2 regions of the Paenibacillus sp. EB106-04-04-XG159 genome follow, and region 2 is predicted to be linked to the other one. Evidence: riboswitches for the same ligand, from Rfam matches in the RefSeq annotation. Region 2 holds a riboswitch; the other holds the start of a gene.

What was found. A riboswitch is a leader RNA that binds a small molecule or an ion and turns the genes downstream of it on or off. The one in region 2 is predicted to bind cyclic di-GMP.
Region 1: linked by a shared signal. The riboswitch ahead of AC3WTP_RS15225 (vWA domain-containing protein) and the one ahead of AC3WTP_RS00200 (OmpL47-type beta-barrel domain-containing protein) in region 2 are both predicted to bind cyclic di-GMP.

Annotation. Positions count from the first base shown of each region.
Region 1 covers NZ_JBYTDY010000011.1:166,550-174,664, reverse strand. The annotation lists gene AC3WTP_RS15250 (helix-turn-helix transcriptional regulator) at 1-720, shown strand, start outside; gene AC3WTP_RS15245 (Gfo/Idh/MocA family protein) at 1,009-2,181, shown strand; gene AC3WTP_RS15240 (SDR family oxidoreductase) at 2,231-2,998, shown strand; gene AC3WTP_RS15235 (sugar phosphate isomerase/epimerase family protein) at 3,048-3,899, shown strand; gene AC3WTP_RS15230 (Gfo/Idh/MocA family protein) at 3,902-4,996, shown strand; cyclic di-GMP riboswitch class I at 5,390-5,479, shown strand; partial or broken gene AC3WTP_RS15225 (vWA domain-containing protein) at 5,605-8,115, shown strand, end outside.
Region 2 covers NZ_JBYTDY010000001.1:42,923-51,037, forward strand. The annotation lists gene AC3WTP_RS00200 (OmpL47-type beta-barrel domain-containing protein) at 1-3,398, opposite strand, end outside; cyclic di-GMP riboswitch class I at 3,491-3,588, opposite strand; gene AC3WTP_RS00205 (leucine-rich repeat domain-containing protein) at 3,801-5,672, shown strand; gene AC3WTP_RS00210 (PadR family transcriptional regulator) at 5,751-6,272, opposite strand; gene AC3WTP_RS00215 (MFS transporter) at 6,446-8,005, shown strand; gene AC3WTP_RS00220 (PQQ-dependent sugar dehydrogenase) at 8,104-8,115, shown strand, end outside.

The DNA.
Region 1 (8,115 bases), on a different contig from region 2:
TATCTGATTGGTGATCGCATCTTCGCTCTAGAGCCAGGAGACCTGATCATCATGCATGGACTGACCCTGCATCGCGCAATTGTAGACAAGAGCAAGCCCTATGTCAGGTCGATCGTGCACTTCGATTCGCGTTACGTTACCCGTATTGATCCTGCTGAAAATGAAGAGCATCGAACAGAGCTTCTTCGACCGTTTCGCGAGCTGCGGTACGCGCGCGTACGTCTGGATCAAGTCCGTCTGCAGGAAGCGGACAGCACCTTCAAGCGAATGTATGAACATGAGCAGCGAGGTGACTTTGTAGGTCGTCAGCGTATGAAGCTGGCGCTGCTTGATCTGCTATATTGCATATACGATTGGTTTGCGGAGCCGCTATCCGCGAGCGAGAACCATGCGGAGCGAGAGCTGCATGTCGAAGATATATTCCGTGTGATCGAGAAACGTTATGCGGAGGATTTAACGCTGGATGACATCGCTCGTGAGGTTCATTTGAATAAGCATTATGTCAGTAAGCTGTTCAAGGACATTACTGGCCTTACCCTATTTCAATATCTGAACCATCGTCGCGTTAATCAAGCTAAGGTGTTATTTGTGTCAGATCCTCATCTCCCGATCACGGATGTATCGCTTGAGGTCGGTTATAAGCATTTGCCGCATTTTTCTCGAATATTTAAGCAGACTGTAGGGTGCTCGCCTGATGAGTATCGCAAGAGGTTTCGTTAATAAGCCAGTATGTACAACTGAAGAATGATAGAAGGGACTCTTTCACAGGTTATGAGTATGTCTGTGGGGAGTCCCTTTCGCATGCCTGCAATCTATATGGCGAGTGCTTGCGGGATGTACCCATATCTGCTGATTGAGGCTGGAAATTGTGATGGATTGACATGTTGTCTTCCAGTTCATCATACCAATTAGAGTTAAATGAAAGCTTGTTTAAGCAATTCTAATGTAAGCGCATGCGACTCACTCATGTTATCGTTAATTCAATGAATGACAAGGGGAGGCGATCGAATGAACTCGGTTCGCATTGGTATCATTGGCATAGGCAATATGGGAAGTTCACACGCGTTATCCATTGTAAAAGGTAATATAAAGGGCGCTGTGCTGGGAGCGGTCTGTGATATCAATCCTGATCGGCAACAATGGGCGCTGGAGAAATTAGGATCTGATATTCCGTTCTATCGTCATCCAGACGCTTTAATCGCTTCGGGACAGGTGGATGCGATCATTATTGCGACTCCGCATTATGATCATCCAGGGCTCGCAATTCAGGCTATCCAGCAAGGCGTACATGTATTAGTTGAGAAGCCTGCAGGAGTGTATACCAAGCAGGTGCGCGAGATGAATGAAGCGGCCGCTGAATCCGGTTTAGTGTTCGCAATTATGTATAATCAACGAACGAATCCGATCTACAAGAAGCTGAAGGAAATGATCGCAAGCGGTGAGCTTGGCGAGATTCGACGCACAAACTGGATCATTACGAACTGGTATCGCTCTCAGAGCTATTACGATTCTGGAACGTGGCGGGCTAGCTGGGATGGTGAAGGCGGCGGCGTACTGCTGAACCAAGATCCGCATCAACTGGACCTGTGGCAGTGGACGATTGGCATGATGCCGACTAGAGTGCGGGCTTTCTGCCGTTTCGGGCATTATCGCGATATTGAGGTTGAAGATGATGTAACGGCTTATGTGGAATATGAAAATGGGGCTACCGGCGTATTTATAACGACTACTGGTGAAGCGCCTGGAACGAACCGATTCGAGGTCACTGGCGATCGAGGCAAGATCGTCATTGAAGATGACAAGATGACGTTCTGGCGGCTTAGAGTCTCGGAAACGGAATTCAATCGTACTTATACCGGCGGTTTCGGTGAACCAGAGTGCTGGAAATGCGAGATTCCGGTACACGGCGTCACTACCGCTCATGACGGCATTATGAACAATTTCGTAGATGCGATATTACATGGTTCGGAGCTTATTGCGCCTGGAAATGAAGGCATACACGGACTGACTCTTTCCAATGCGATGCATCTGTCCACATGGACTGATAACTGGGTCGATCTTCCGCTTGATGAAGTGCTATTCCTATCCGAACTGCAAGCTCGGCGCGAACAATCACGACAGAAGACACAGGCTGTCCAGAACACAGCTCCTGTCGATATGTCATTGACGTTTGGTCGGTAAGGGTTAGTTGAGGGATACCGACCGTGAAGAAAGAAGGCTGGGACGGACCATGAATTTATTTGATTTGAGCGGGAAGAACGCTGTTTTGCTAGGCGGAGGAAGCACGTTAGGTCAAGCAATTGCCGAAGGACTCGCTGCTCATGGAGCGAGACTTGCAATCGTTGGCCGTATCGAGGAGAAAACGTCTGCGGTTGTGCGGCAGTTGAGCGAACAGGGTGCGGATGCTGCGGCATTCTATGCAGATGTGACCCATGAAGGCGACCTGCAGCGCTTGCACGCTGAACTTATGATGTGGGCAGATCATATTGACGTACTCTTTCATTTACCTGGTGTCAATAGTGCCACTCCGTTCTTTGACATCACGTCAGAGGAATGGGATCACATCATGAATGTGAATGCCAAGAGCGCCTTCCGTACAGCGCAGTTATTCGGCAAGACGATGACAGAAAGTGGACGAGGAGGATCCATCATCTTTATCTCTTCGGTATCATCAGATCCGCCATTATCCAAAGTATTTACGTACTCAGCGTCCAAAGCAGTTATTAACAATATGACCCAATATCTTGCTAGAGAGTTTGCGTCAAGCGGAGTGCGGGTTAACGCGATCATCCCTGGCTTTTTCCCAGCGGAGCAGAATCGGGCTATTCTAGCGCCTGAAAGAGTTGAAGCTATCATGCGGCACACACCTATGCAAAGATTTGGCTCTCCGAAGGAATTGCAGGGTGCGGCGGTATGGCTTGCGTCTGAAGCGGCATCCAGCTTCGTGACTGGAACGTTAATCCGTGTGGATGGCGGATTCGGTGCCATGACGATCTGAGCTGGCAACAGCTAATTAATCTAATCTGTATTAAGGTGGTGTATTTACTGTGAAATGGTCTTTATTTACAGTTGCTGTACCTGATCTTACGATTGATGAGTTAATTCCAGCAGCGGCAGAAGCAGGGTTGAACGGCTTAGAATGGCGATTCACCTCTACGGCAGAATCAGCTCGCCAGCAGCCTCCGTCCTTCTGGGGCAATAACCGTGCAACCATTGAGCCTGGCATGTCAGCAGCCCGGTTAACCGAGATACGCTCTCTATGCAAAGCGAATGGAATTGAGTCGGCAGCCTTAATGGCATACCTTCAAGTGGGCAATCTGGAGGCCGCTCGAGTTGCATTGGAAGCCGCAGCGGCGCTTGGCGCTCCAAGCATGCGGATCGCTGTGCATCGTTATGACCGCAGCCGTCCTTATTCTGAGCTATTGACCGAGCAGCTTCAATATATGGAGCAACTGGCGCCGATGCTGCAGGAGTACGGAGTGAAAGGCTTAATCGAGACGCACCATGGAACGATCGCGGCAAGCGCGAGCGCCGCACATCGGATCGTGTCCGCATTTGAAGAGTCCCTATTCGGTGTACTATTTGATCCTGGAAATATGATGTTTGAAGGTTATGAGAATTATCGCATGGGCTTAGAATTGCTTGGGCCGTATTTGTCTCATGTTCATGTCAAGAATGCGGATGTGATCCCTTATGAAAAACGCGATAACGCTTCCTTCACATGGTCTCCGCTTCAATGGGGACTTGTGGATTGGCAGCAGGTAATGTCGGACTTGATAGCGGTCGGATACGACGGCTATTGCGGTTGTGAGGATTTCAGCGGTACGTATTCTTCACGCGAAATGATGAATGTTTATGTGAAATGGATATCAGATCTAAGAACAGCAGCGGAGGAATAATCATGAATCGATCTGACGGTATGCGATATGCTCCTCGCCATGAAGCGAAGGAAGTAGTGAGGCCCGGCGATTTCCAGATTGCAGCGATGGCTCTCGATCATGGGCATGTGTATGGGATGTGCAATGGGTTAATCGAAGCTGGAGCTACTTTAAAATGGGTATATGATCCCGATCCGGCAAAGGTGGACGCCTTCGTTAACGTATATCCTGAAGTTCGTGTCGCTCGTGATGCAGCTGAGATTCTAGAAGATCCGGACATTCGCTTGGTTGCGGCTGCTGCAGTACCATCTGAACGGTGTGAGCTAGGGCTTCGAGTGATGGCGCATGGTAAGGATTATTTTACGGATAAGACACCCTTCACCTCTCTTGAGCAATTAGCTGCCGCAAGAAAGCAAGTTGAGCTGACCAAGCAAAAATATATGGTTTATTATAGTGAACGACTTCATGTAGAGAGCGCAGTGTATGCTGGGCAATTAATTCAGCAGGGCGCTATCGGTCGTGTCATTCAGGTAATGGGAACAGGACCGCATCGCTTGAACGCATCTAGTCGACCGGAATGGTTCTTTCAACGTGAGAAATACGGCGGTATTCTATGCGACATCGGCAGCCATCAGATTGAGCAGTTTCTGTTCTATGCTGGCTGTCAAGACGCGACTGTACTGCACAGCAAGGTTGCGAATTACAATAACGAAGCGTTTCCGGAATTAGAGGATTTCGGTGATGCTGCGCTGGTTGGGGATAATGGGGCAAGCCATTATTTTCGAGTGGACTGGTTCACGCCTGATGGCTTAGGGACCTGGGGAGATGGACGCACCATAATCCTAGGAACAGAAGGGTATATCGAATTGCGGAAGTACACTGATGTGGGGCGTTCGAATACATCTGATCACGTGTATTGGGTGAACAAGGAAGGCGAGCATTATGAGCATGTAGCCGGAAAGGTTGGATGTCCATTCTTCGGGGAGCTCATTCTCGATTGCTTGAATCGTACCGAGCACGCCATGACGCAAGCGCATGCTTTTAAGGCTGCTCAGCTTTGTTTGGAAGCACAAGCTCAGGCTATTAATCTGACACCATCAAGATTAAGAACCAAGTGACCATTTTGGGTGCAGTATCGAATAAGTGCTAAGTGTGACGTTTGGTTTTGTCAAAGTAGTTCACAGAACAATTATTAATAAACAAGAAAAATGTAGAATGATATCGCGAATGGAAGCGGAAAGCGTTTACCGGTAAATTACATAAAATTTATTTGTGAACATTTAAGGACCGAGTTGAGTGAAATTATCACTCTTCTCGGTTTTTTGCACTGAAAAAAGATGCTTATTCGACAAAAATCATATATTTCTATTATCAAGTGACATTTTTAGAACGGAATTTACATTTTTATTATCGATTAACATGAATTGACAACACGAATCATTATGAATATGATTTAATTTGTAAGACGGAGTAATCATATGACATGTAGTTTTGCGACCATGTTCCTTGACAATTACATAAGGCACACTAACTGAAAGGTTAGGTCGCAAAGCTTGGAGTCTTAGGGCCAGAAAAAGGCTGATGATAGTCCGGTTGCATATAGCATTATGCTGAGCATGATGCGTTATGTAGCCGGACTATTTTATTTTTCTTAGCTAAACCAGCTGTGGATTGATGTGGTTTAGTTGGAGGTTTACATAAATTAACTTATGAAGGAGGTAAGTCAATGAAGAAGCGACTAAGAATCGCGATTAATTGGCTGAGCATCGTGTCCATTATTCTAGGACTCATGCCTGGTACCAGCTCGAATGCTTTTGCGAATGCATCACAAGGTGACGGGCTTATATGGCCAAATCCTGGAGCCACCAATCTGTCGAAGGTTGCTGTGCCGACAGGAGCACCAGGAGAATGGCAGGTAACACTTAAGGTTGAAGGTAAGAATGTTCAACAGAGCTCAGATGTAGTGTTGGTCGTCGATAAGTCGGGCAGTATGAATGACTCTGATCGAATGACTAGTGCTAAAAATGCTGCGATAAAGTTCGTAGATGAGCTGCTTAAGGAGGGCTCGCTTACTCGCGTTGCAGTTGTGAGCTTTAGTACTAAATCAGAAGTGGAGTCTGACTTTAAAGGTACTTCTAATGCTGATATTAAGAGTTTGAAAAAAGCAATTAACGGGATCTCCGCTAGCGGAGGAACTAATATTCAGGCAGGGCTAAGAGAAGCAAATTCATTATTAGGTTCGAGCTCTGCGAAGAATAAAGTTGTCGTCTTACTGAGTGACGGTAGACCAACGTATAGCTATCAGGCAACTACAGCAACAGCATACACTTGGCCAGAGAATCGTTATAACTTTGTATTGAAGGACTTTACCAGTCGCTTAGGCAATGGCGAAGATTTCAAGATTAATACTGGTTATTCCGAAGGACCGTGGTGGAACCCTACTTGGTATCCAGGTTATAAAATTGGAAATTACCGAATCCAAGATCACGGTATAGGTACGATCTCAGAAGCTAAGGCTATCATAAATTCAAAGATTGGCATTTATTCTGTGGGTCTTAGTGTTGGCAATGACGCTGATGCAGTCTATGTACTGAAGAATAGTCAGAATAAGGGCTATTACTCTGGAAATAGTTCAGATCTTGAAGCTATTTACACGGAGCTTGCAGGTAGAATTGCTTATGCTGCCTCTGGTGCAAAGGTTAGTGATCCAATGGGTGAGATGTTTAACCTGAAGTTGAATGGCAATACATTCGACAGCTCGGTTTATACAGCTAGCCAGGGTACTGTAACCTATGATCCTGCTACTGAAACTTTATCTTGGGATATCGGGGATATTTCTGAGAATTTCCCAGCGACATTGACTTACAAGGTAGTCATGGATCAGAACCATGTGCCTAAACCAGATCCCGATATTCTCTATCCGACAAACAAAACAACAACTTTAACTTACAACAATGTTAATGATAAACCTATCTCTAAAGATTTTGTTGTTCCTGAGGTAAGCTACGGTAAAGGTTCAATCAAGGTCTGGGGATATAAAGTCAACGCAGATGGGGTCCCGATCAATGAAGCGGGAAATCCAGTGCCAATTGATAGACCAGATCTAGCTGCAAAATTATACGAGCATAAATTCGTATATGAAGGCACAGATGCTCTGAAAATTGGTCAAACTTATTCTGTACCTGCTATTCAGCATCCAGGTCATTCACTATTGGTTGGAAATAATCCAACAAGTGTTACGCTGACGATGAATAATCCTTCTCCAACTGTCTATTTCGGTTATACGGAAGGCATCTACAATGTGACCGTCGATCACAAAGCAGGCGACACAGTACTGAAGGCAGCTGTGACTGAGCCGAAGGGGCAAGGTGTTCAGCTGAACTACAGTAATGAGACGTTTGAAGGCTATGACTTCTCAAAAGTGGTGATTACTGGAAACCACGCTTTGATGATCAATGGTGGTGTGGTAACTGGCAAGATGCCGGGCAATGACATTCACATTACGTTCAATTATGTCGGTAAAGATCAAACGGTTAAGGTCAAGCACATGCTGCAAGGTACCACTACTGAGCTGATTCAGCCGACAACTGTGCCAGGTAAGACTGGCCAACAAGTAACCTTGAACGCTTCAACGATTCCGGGATATACGGCAGTGGAAGCAACTCATGCGTATACATTTACGAATAAGCCTGATCAGGAATTTACATTCTACTATACGGCAAATTCACAGAATGTAACGGTGAAGTACCTTGAAGAAGGTACGAACAAAGTGCTGGCTCCTGAGAAGGACTTCGAAGGAGTAACCGCTGGAACAGTAGACTTGACTGCAGCAGCGGTTGCCGGCTACACGCCAGTGAATGCGACACATACGTACACATTCACAAAAAAAGCTGATCAAACATACACATTCTTCTACAAAGCAGATAAGCAAACGGTAACAGTGAAGTACCTCGAAGAAGGCACAAACAAAGTGCTGGCTGATGAAGCTAAGTTCGAGGGAGTAACCGCTGGAACAGTGAACTTGACTGCTGAAACGGTTGCGGGCTACACGCCAGTGAATGCGACACATACGTACACATTCAAAGCAGGAGCTGGCCAATCGTATACGTTCTTTTACAAAGCAGATAAGCAAACGGTAACAGTGAAATACCTCGAAGAAGGCACAAACAAAGTGCTGGCTGATGAAGCTAAGTTCGAGGGAGTAACCGCTGGAACAGTGAACTTGACTGCTGAAACG
Region 2 (8,115 bases):
TAAGTAACAAAGTTCCATGAAATCCTAGCGCTTGTGTCACTTGTAAGTTTCAAGCTTGCCACAGGCGGCTGCATCACAGGATAAATAATCTCTTCAACCACTCGTTCTGAAGGAGCAGATTCACCGAAGCGAGTACTGTACGCCGTAATTTCATATTGGTGAGTATCTTCACTTAGGTTGTACACCTTGTAGGTTAATGCTGTTCCTTTATAGATTAGCTGGCGGTTACCATCAACAATCTCATAAAGACGGTATTCGTTCGCCCAGGTTACTGTTGGCCAGGTAAATGTCAGATTGTTCGCGTTGAAGATTGATGCTGTCAGCGTCGGAGGTTGTACAACAGGCCAAACAAGTGTGATATCCACCGTACTGCCTTCTGGCGACTCTCCGAATCGAGTGCTGTACGAGTGAATCTCATAGCTATAATCGCCCGCCGGCATGTTACTGAATGAAACAGACGTGCCTGTTACAGTATTTTTTAATACTTTTTCTCCGTCGATGATTTGGTAAACCTTATAGTTTGTTGCGTAGGTTGCTGCTGTCCAACTAAGTCTAATGTCGTTTCCGTTTGCAATACTTTGCTTAAAGTTAGCTGGTGCTTGCATGATTGGGAACACCAGAGTCAATGAAACTTGGCTTCCCTCGTCAGATTCACCAAAACGATCGCTGAAAGAGTGCACCTCAAAGGTGTAATCACCTGCGGGCATATTAGGATACGAAATAGATGTGCCCGTTACGGTGCTTTTCAACACCTTTTCCCCGTTGATGATTTGGTAGACCTTATAGTTTGTTGCGTAGGTTGCTGCTCCCCAACTAAGAATAATGTCGTTTCCGTTTGCAATGCTTTGCTTAAAGTTGCTTGGTGCTTGCATGATCGGAGCAACCAGAGTAAGTGAAATTTGACTCCCCTCAATAGACTCACCGAAGCGGTCGCTAAAAGAATGGACCTCAAAGGTGTACTCACCAGCCGGCATATTAGGATACGTAACAGACGTAGTCGTTACGGTGCTTTTCAATACCTTTTCCCCGTCAATGATCTGGTAGATTTTATAGGCAGTTGCGTACGTGACGGAGTTCCATTTCAGTGTGATGTTATTGCCGTTGGAAATACTTTGTGTAAGATTTCCCGGTGCTGCCATCATCAGTTGATCCAGATTTATTGAGATTTTACTTCCTTCTGCCGATTCACCAAAGCGCGTACTTACCGAATGCACCACATAAATATGGTCGCCCGCTGGTACATTTACGATCGTTGCAGTGAGGGAAGTTACAGTTGCTTTCAGTACTTCTTGACCGTCTACCAGCTCATAAACCTTGTAACTGTTGGCGTAAGGTACTGTTGTCCAAGTCAACACAACATTATTTCCGTTTTTGATGGTAAAGGCAAGATTGCCCGGACCTGTCATCGTCGGATGAACCAATGAAAAATTGACTTCCGCCCCCTCAGGCGATTCACCCAAAACCGTTGAGAAAGATTTAATAACAAAGTCATAATCTCCCGCAGGCATGTTCGTGTAGGAAACGGATGTACCAGTTACTGTGCTTTTCAGGACATGTTGTCCGTCAATCACCTGATATACTTTGTAGCTTGTTGCATAACTGCTTGCCGTCCATTTCAATGTAATATCGTTTCCGTTTGTAATGGTATACGTCAAGTTTGTCGGTGCTTGCATAATTTGTCCGGTGAGTGTGAAAGTAAGTGTGCTTCCCTCCGCCGACTCCCCAAAACGAGTGGAATAGGTATAAACTTCGTAGGTGTATTCACCCGGCGTCATATTGGTGTATGCCACGCTTGTACCGGTCACTGTACTTTTTAATACCTTTTGTCCATCGATGATTTGATAAACCTTGTAGCTATTTGCATACGACGCGGCATCCCAGCTTAAAGAGAAACTGGTCGCACTTTGGGTCTTCTGAACCAAATTCTGCGGCGGTTGAATGGCAGGGTGAGCCAGTGTAAACGTGAGCTTGCTTCCTTCCGGTGACTCGCCAAAGCGGGTGGAATAAGAATGCACTTCGTAGTTGTAATCTCCTGCCGGCATGTTGCTAAATGTCACGGTTGGACTAGTTACCGTACTTTTTAACACTTTTTGACCGTCAATGATTTGATAAACCTTATAGTTGTTAACGTTGGCTACAGTTCCCCAGGTTAAAACGATGTCGTTGCCATTGTTGATTTTATAAGTGAAGTTATCCGGAGCAGCCATAGCCACATCGTCCAAGTTGACAGTAACCTGGCTTCCGTCCGGGGATTCACCGTAACTATTGCTGTAAGAATGAACCTCAAACAGATAAACCCCTACCGGTTGGTTGGTGTACGTTACAGTTGTACCTGTGATGGTACTTTTTAATACTTTTTGACCATCAACAATTTGGTAAACCTTATAACTATTTGCATTTGCAACCGCGCCCCAGCTCAAAGTAATATCGTTTCCGTTTTTCACTACATAAGTCAGGTTGCTTGGTGGAGCCATGATTACGTCACCTAAAGTGACGGAGATCTGGCTTCCTTGTTCTGATTCACCGAAGCGGTCACTATAGGAGTGAACCTCATAAACATAGGTACCGGTAGACATGTTGCTGAAAGTAACGCTTGTACCAGTCACCGTATCTTTTAGAACTTTTTGGTCGTCGATAATTTGATAGACTTTGTAGCTGTTTGCATAGGTGGCGGAGCTCCATTTCAGATTGATGTCTGTTCCACCGTTTGTTACTGTGTACGCGAGATTTCCTGGCGCAGCCATAACTGGCAGCCCCACCGTTACCTCTAATGGATTGGACAGAGGTGATTCACCGTATTTGGAGTTTACAGCGGACACCGCATAGGTGTATGTTCCAGCAGGTGCGTTTGTAATTTTGTATGTACGGTCCTTGAGCGAAGAGACTAGTGTCTTTTCTCCATCTGCACCAATTTGATAGAGACTGTAGGTTTCAGCATACTGTGACGATCCCCAGTTCAGTACAAGATCGTTTCCATTCTGGAAGGTATAAGTTAAGGTAGCTGGTGCCGCCATTATCGGATAAACGATATTAACCGTAATCGGTGCACATGGCCCTGATTCACCTTCAGCACTTAGCGTTGAAACGACATAAGTGTAAGAACCTTCCGAAAGGGCGTTAATGTTATAATAGTTCGATTTTGTTGTACCTAGCAGGTTGAGTTGACCATCACCTATTTCATAGATATTGTACCCAGTCGCTTGGTAAACAGAATTCCATGTGAGTTTTACGTCACTTGGTGTTACAGGTTGGTAGTCGAGGTTACTCGGTGGCAAAATACTGCTGCCAGCCAAGGCAGCATTTTGTGCAAACACATTTGCAATTGGAAAGAACAATTGCAACACAAGTAGCATCGACACGAGTAAAGGCAAGCTACTCCTAAATCTTTTTCTCATCATCTTGTTCTACCTTTCATAATGGATTTAGGGAAAAAGGCATGCGAAAAAGAACCTTACATACAAGGTTCATAGAAAATAATACTATGATGCCTTGTGGCAACCGGCTGCCATCCACATCATGTAAAAAACGTTGTGGTACAGGCCCTTGGCTTTGCGTCTCATAGTTTCCTATGATTTGCCTTTTTCACTTGGTTAATTGTAACTACGAATCTATCATACGACCTAGAACTGACGGTGTGAATAGGTACAAACTACCAAGATCCGGTCTTTTGTCATAGGTTAAGTCATATTATTAAACCACCCAAAATTATCCAATCATGATATGATCTTAAAGATAATTAGATACTTTAGATCAATATATAGTTTTGTCTTAATAGATAAGGATATCAGGAGGGGTGGCCAGTGGAAATACTTAAATTAAATTGTCCAAATTGTAATGGGAACGTTGAATACAAGGAAGGGCAAACATTCAAATGTCCATATTGTAAAACGGAATTATTGTTGAAGGAGAATAACGTCTATTTTGTTGACCAAACGATCAACAATTATTATGGGACATCACCTGTTAAAACAACAACACGCCCAAATACGAATTTAAAGATGCTATTCATTGTGCCGCTCGCACTTGTTTGTTTAATGGTTGGATATTTCTTTACTAGCAATCAATCAGAATACAGCAGCGATGTAAAAGTACCTATTCGAACAATGCCTGAAAGCGAAGTTCTCCTGTTCTTTTTAAAAGATATTTTTAATAAAGGCGCAGTGATGCCTACAGGAGAAGAAATCGCAAGCATCCGTTATTTGTCTACTCGCTATGATGACGATCAGTGGCACCTTGCTTACAGCTTTGACGATCCATTTACGAATGAGCATGCTGAAATTTCCGACTATGTGATTACGGATAAGATATTGAATACACAAAGAATCGAACAAAAAGACTTTGAGGCATTTAGCGGACTAACGGTGATAAATCTAATGGGTGAATACCAAGTTTCACAAGGTCAGAAAGTGAGTTTTCAACATTTACAAGGGTTAAAAAGCTATACAGGCGGATTTAACGAATCATTTAGAGAGATTGCACATTATTTTGGTGATAAAGCTAAAATAGTTGAACTCTCCACACAAATTCGAAGTAATGCGGAAATGGCTTTATTATTAGAGTTTCCGAATCTACAATCGCTTGAAATTAGTTATGTAGATGAATCGGTTACCGACTTCCATCTGCTGAATCAACTGCCGTTAAAATCATTGTCTTTAAGAACTATCAATGATTTGAAGTGGTTGTCTTCATTAACTGGTTTGGAGTCATTGGCAATAGATAATAGTGAAGCGACGGATTTCAGCGCGTTCTATTCACTGAGTCAATTACAAGAGTTGAAGCTTACGTCAGTAAGAAATTTAAAAACGCTGGATTTCATACAAAACATGCCTAACTTGCAGTCGCTTGATCTTGAGAATGTTGACATTGCGAATTTAGAACGCCTTAAAAATAAGTCATCATTGACGAATCTGCGGTTATCTTCTCTCTATAAAGTGGAATCTATTGAGGTTGTGAATAGTTTGAATTCACTGACCGAATTGTCTATAACAGGTTATAACGGCACTGTATCATCGATCGTAGCACCAAATTTAAAGAAAGCTGAATTAATAGGTACTTTCATACCAAAGTTAGAGGCGCCTGCTTTAAAATCTTTAACTGTTTACATACGCGGGTCGGAAAATAATTTGGATGGGGCAGATTTAGTGAAATACCCGCAGCTAGAACAACTTTCAGCGATGGAGTATGGAGACTTTATAGGTATTAATTCCTTAAATCGTCTGCCAAGTCTGCAAACATTAAGTTTAAATGAGACTTCTTTTTACGATGAAATGAGTGAATTGTTCAATTTGCAGCATGTAAAAACGTTAAATTGTAATCAATGTAAGTTCCAAATAAATAGTCAGGATCCGTTTGCGAATAACACGCTGGAACATTTAACTTTTAATGATGTATCTTTTCGAATAGGTAATGGTGACTGGTTGCATGAAGTGGATAAGGTGATGCCTTACTTTGCTGATGTGACAGCCTTACGTTCATTTACGATGCAAGACGGCTCACTTCAAGACTTAAATTTCATGAAAAATTGGCAACAGATCGAGGTGCTTCATTTGGAGAATAACGCTATTTCAAATGTAGAGCCTTTAGTGAATCTGCCCAATTTAAAGAAGCTATTTATTTTAGGGAATCAAGTGCAAAACAAGTCTGTTCTTGACAAGGAAATTTCGATTTATTGAGGTAACGAGTATAAGTCGCTTGAAGAAGAAGCAGCAGCCAATCCTTAAGGGAGCCGGCTACTGCTTTTTTCTATTGTCTTAAACCTCTGCGGAAAGTTTTTCAATTGTCTCTGTAAGCCATGTCCGATCACAGCGGAACAATGCAATTCGGTGTTGGATCGATAGATTTACACCTTTGGTGTGCTCGGCACGCATTGGTATATTTTCATAAGTGGCGAGCAGCTTATCAATCGCTATTAATTTGGATTGTAAATACTTGATGACCTCCTCTGTTGGAAGCTGATCGATAAAGCATAATGCAATATCACCCCGTGGAACATAATCGTCCACAACAACAAGGGACTGCCGCAACAATTTATAGAATTTTTCTTCACCTGATGGGGTAATAGAATACACTTGCTTAGATGGACGGTTCCCCTCTTGCTCAATCGTTACATCGACAAAGCCTTTCTCATGCAGTTTTTTCAACAAAGAATAGGCTGTTGCTTTTTTCATGTCGGATACTCGTCCCAAGTTGCGCTCAATAAAATCATTAATCTGATATCCATGCTGACTATTGGATTTTAATAATCCAAGAATTAAGAGTATACGTTCATCCATAGTTGTCACCTTCTTAAAATTGTTTTAATCATATGTAATTAGTCACGCTTGACTATATAAAAATGAATTGCTAAAATATGATCACGAATAAATAGTCACGTATGACTATATGCTGTTAGTATACACAAGAATCTAAGGATTCTCAATCTTCGGTTCTAAAATGGGGTGTGAGTATGAAGCGTGAATTAAAAGTAAGCTTGATCGTTTTCGCTGTCGGGGTGTTTATGGCAGCACTGGATAACGGGATCATTACCGCGGCGTTGACGACACTATCCAAAGCATTTAACGTATCCCCGACTTGGGGTGCTTGGTCGATCACGGTATACACATTAGGTTTAGCCATAAGTGTTCCAATTATCGGGAAACTCTCCGATCGATATGGACGTAAAAAAATATTTATCCTAGAAGTCATAATATTTGGTTTAGGCTCATTATTAGTTGCTTTGAGTCCGAACTTTACATGGTTTTTGATCGCAAGATTCTTTCAATCCATGGGCGGTGGCGGTATCTTCATTATCGCTAGCTCCTTCGTTCTCAATAATTTTCCAAGAGAAAAGCAAGGACAAATGCTGGGGATGCTAGGTGGTATGAACGGAGTTGCAGCCGTTCTTGGACCAAACATTGGTGCCTTTATCTTGGATATTACCGGAAGCTGGCACTGGTTGTTCTTAATTAATGTTCCAGTTGCCATATTACTGCTTGTATTTGGTGTGAAATATATACACGAAACACAGACTCTTACGAAATCACGTATGGACTGGGTCGGCGTAACGTTGCTTAGCTTAGCGATGTTATCCATGATGTATGGATTTACGAATTTGGATGGCGTGAACTTTGTGGATAGCCTAACCTCAGCATCTTTCCTAGGATTTTTCGGTGCAGGAGTTGTGCTGCTTATCATCCTCTATTTTGTTGAGAAAAACGTAGAAAAATCATCGATCGACCCCATTCTGCCAACGTATCTGTTTAAAGACAATACTTTCCGCTGGACGCTCGTATTTGCAATGTTTTCAGGCGCGATTATCGCATCGATTATATTCGTTCCAGGTTTTGTTGAGCAGTATCTTGGCGTAAGCAGCACGGAAGCGGGTTACTGGTTTACACCGCTTGCTCTCGCTTCAGGGATTGGGGCGGCATTCGGTGGACGGCTGGTTGATAAAAAGGGCTCTGTCTTTACATTGTTAGTTGCAAGCTCCATAGCTGCGTTTGGATTCCTGCTGTTCCCACTGTGGGTAACAACGAAATGGGAAATGGTGTTTGCCAGCATTTTTGTCGGTGTAGGCTTTGGTTCAATGATCGGCGCACCAGTAAATGTATTAGCGACTGAGAAAGCAGGAGAGAACAAAGGGGTTGCACTTTCGACCACTTCACTTGCTCGTCAGATTGGCATGACTCTCGCACCAACATTCCTTGCAGGGTTTATCGCTCGTTCATTTATGAATATGGGGGATGTCATCCAAAGCAATATGAATGCAGCGAATATCCCACTCACAGGCTCTGATATGATGATGCAAATGCCGAGCCAAATGGATTTCAACTCCCTGCAGGCTAGCTTCGAGCAAATCCAAGATCCAACGATCAAGCAGGTATTGATGGATTCTCTTCATCAGGTTGTGGGGAATGGTTACAGCGGATTATTTATTACATCGACGATTATTTGTGCCTTCTGTATAGTGCTTGCTGCAATCATTGGCGTGGTTCGGAAAAAAGAAAAGAACCAGCAGGCCGCGTGACTAAAGCGTGGAGAACCGTACCATAAGTGACAGGTGCTAAAGGAACAGTCCTGATCATATTTCTAAAAAAGAAATATGAGGAGGGGGGCTGAAGGTAGTTGATAAAAGTT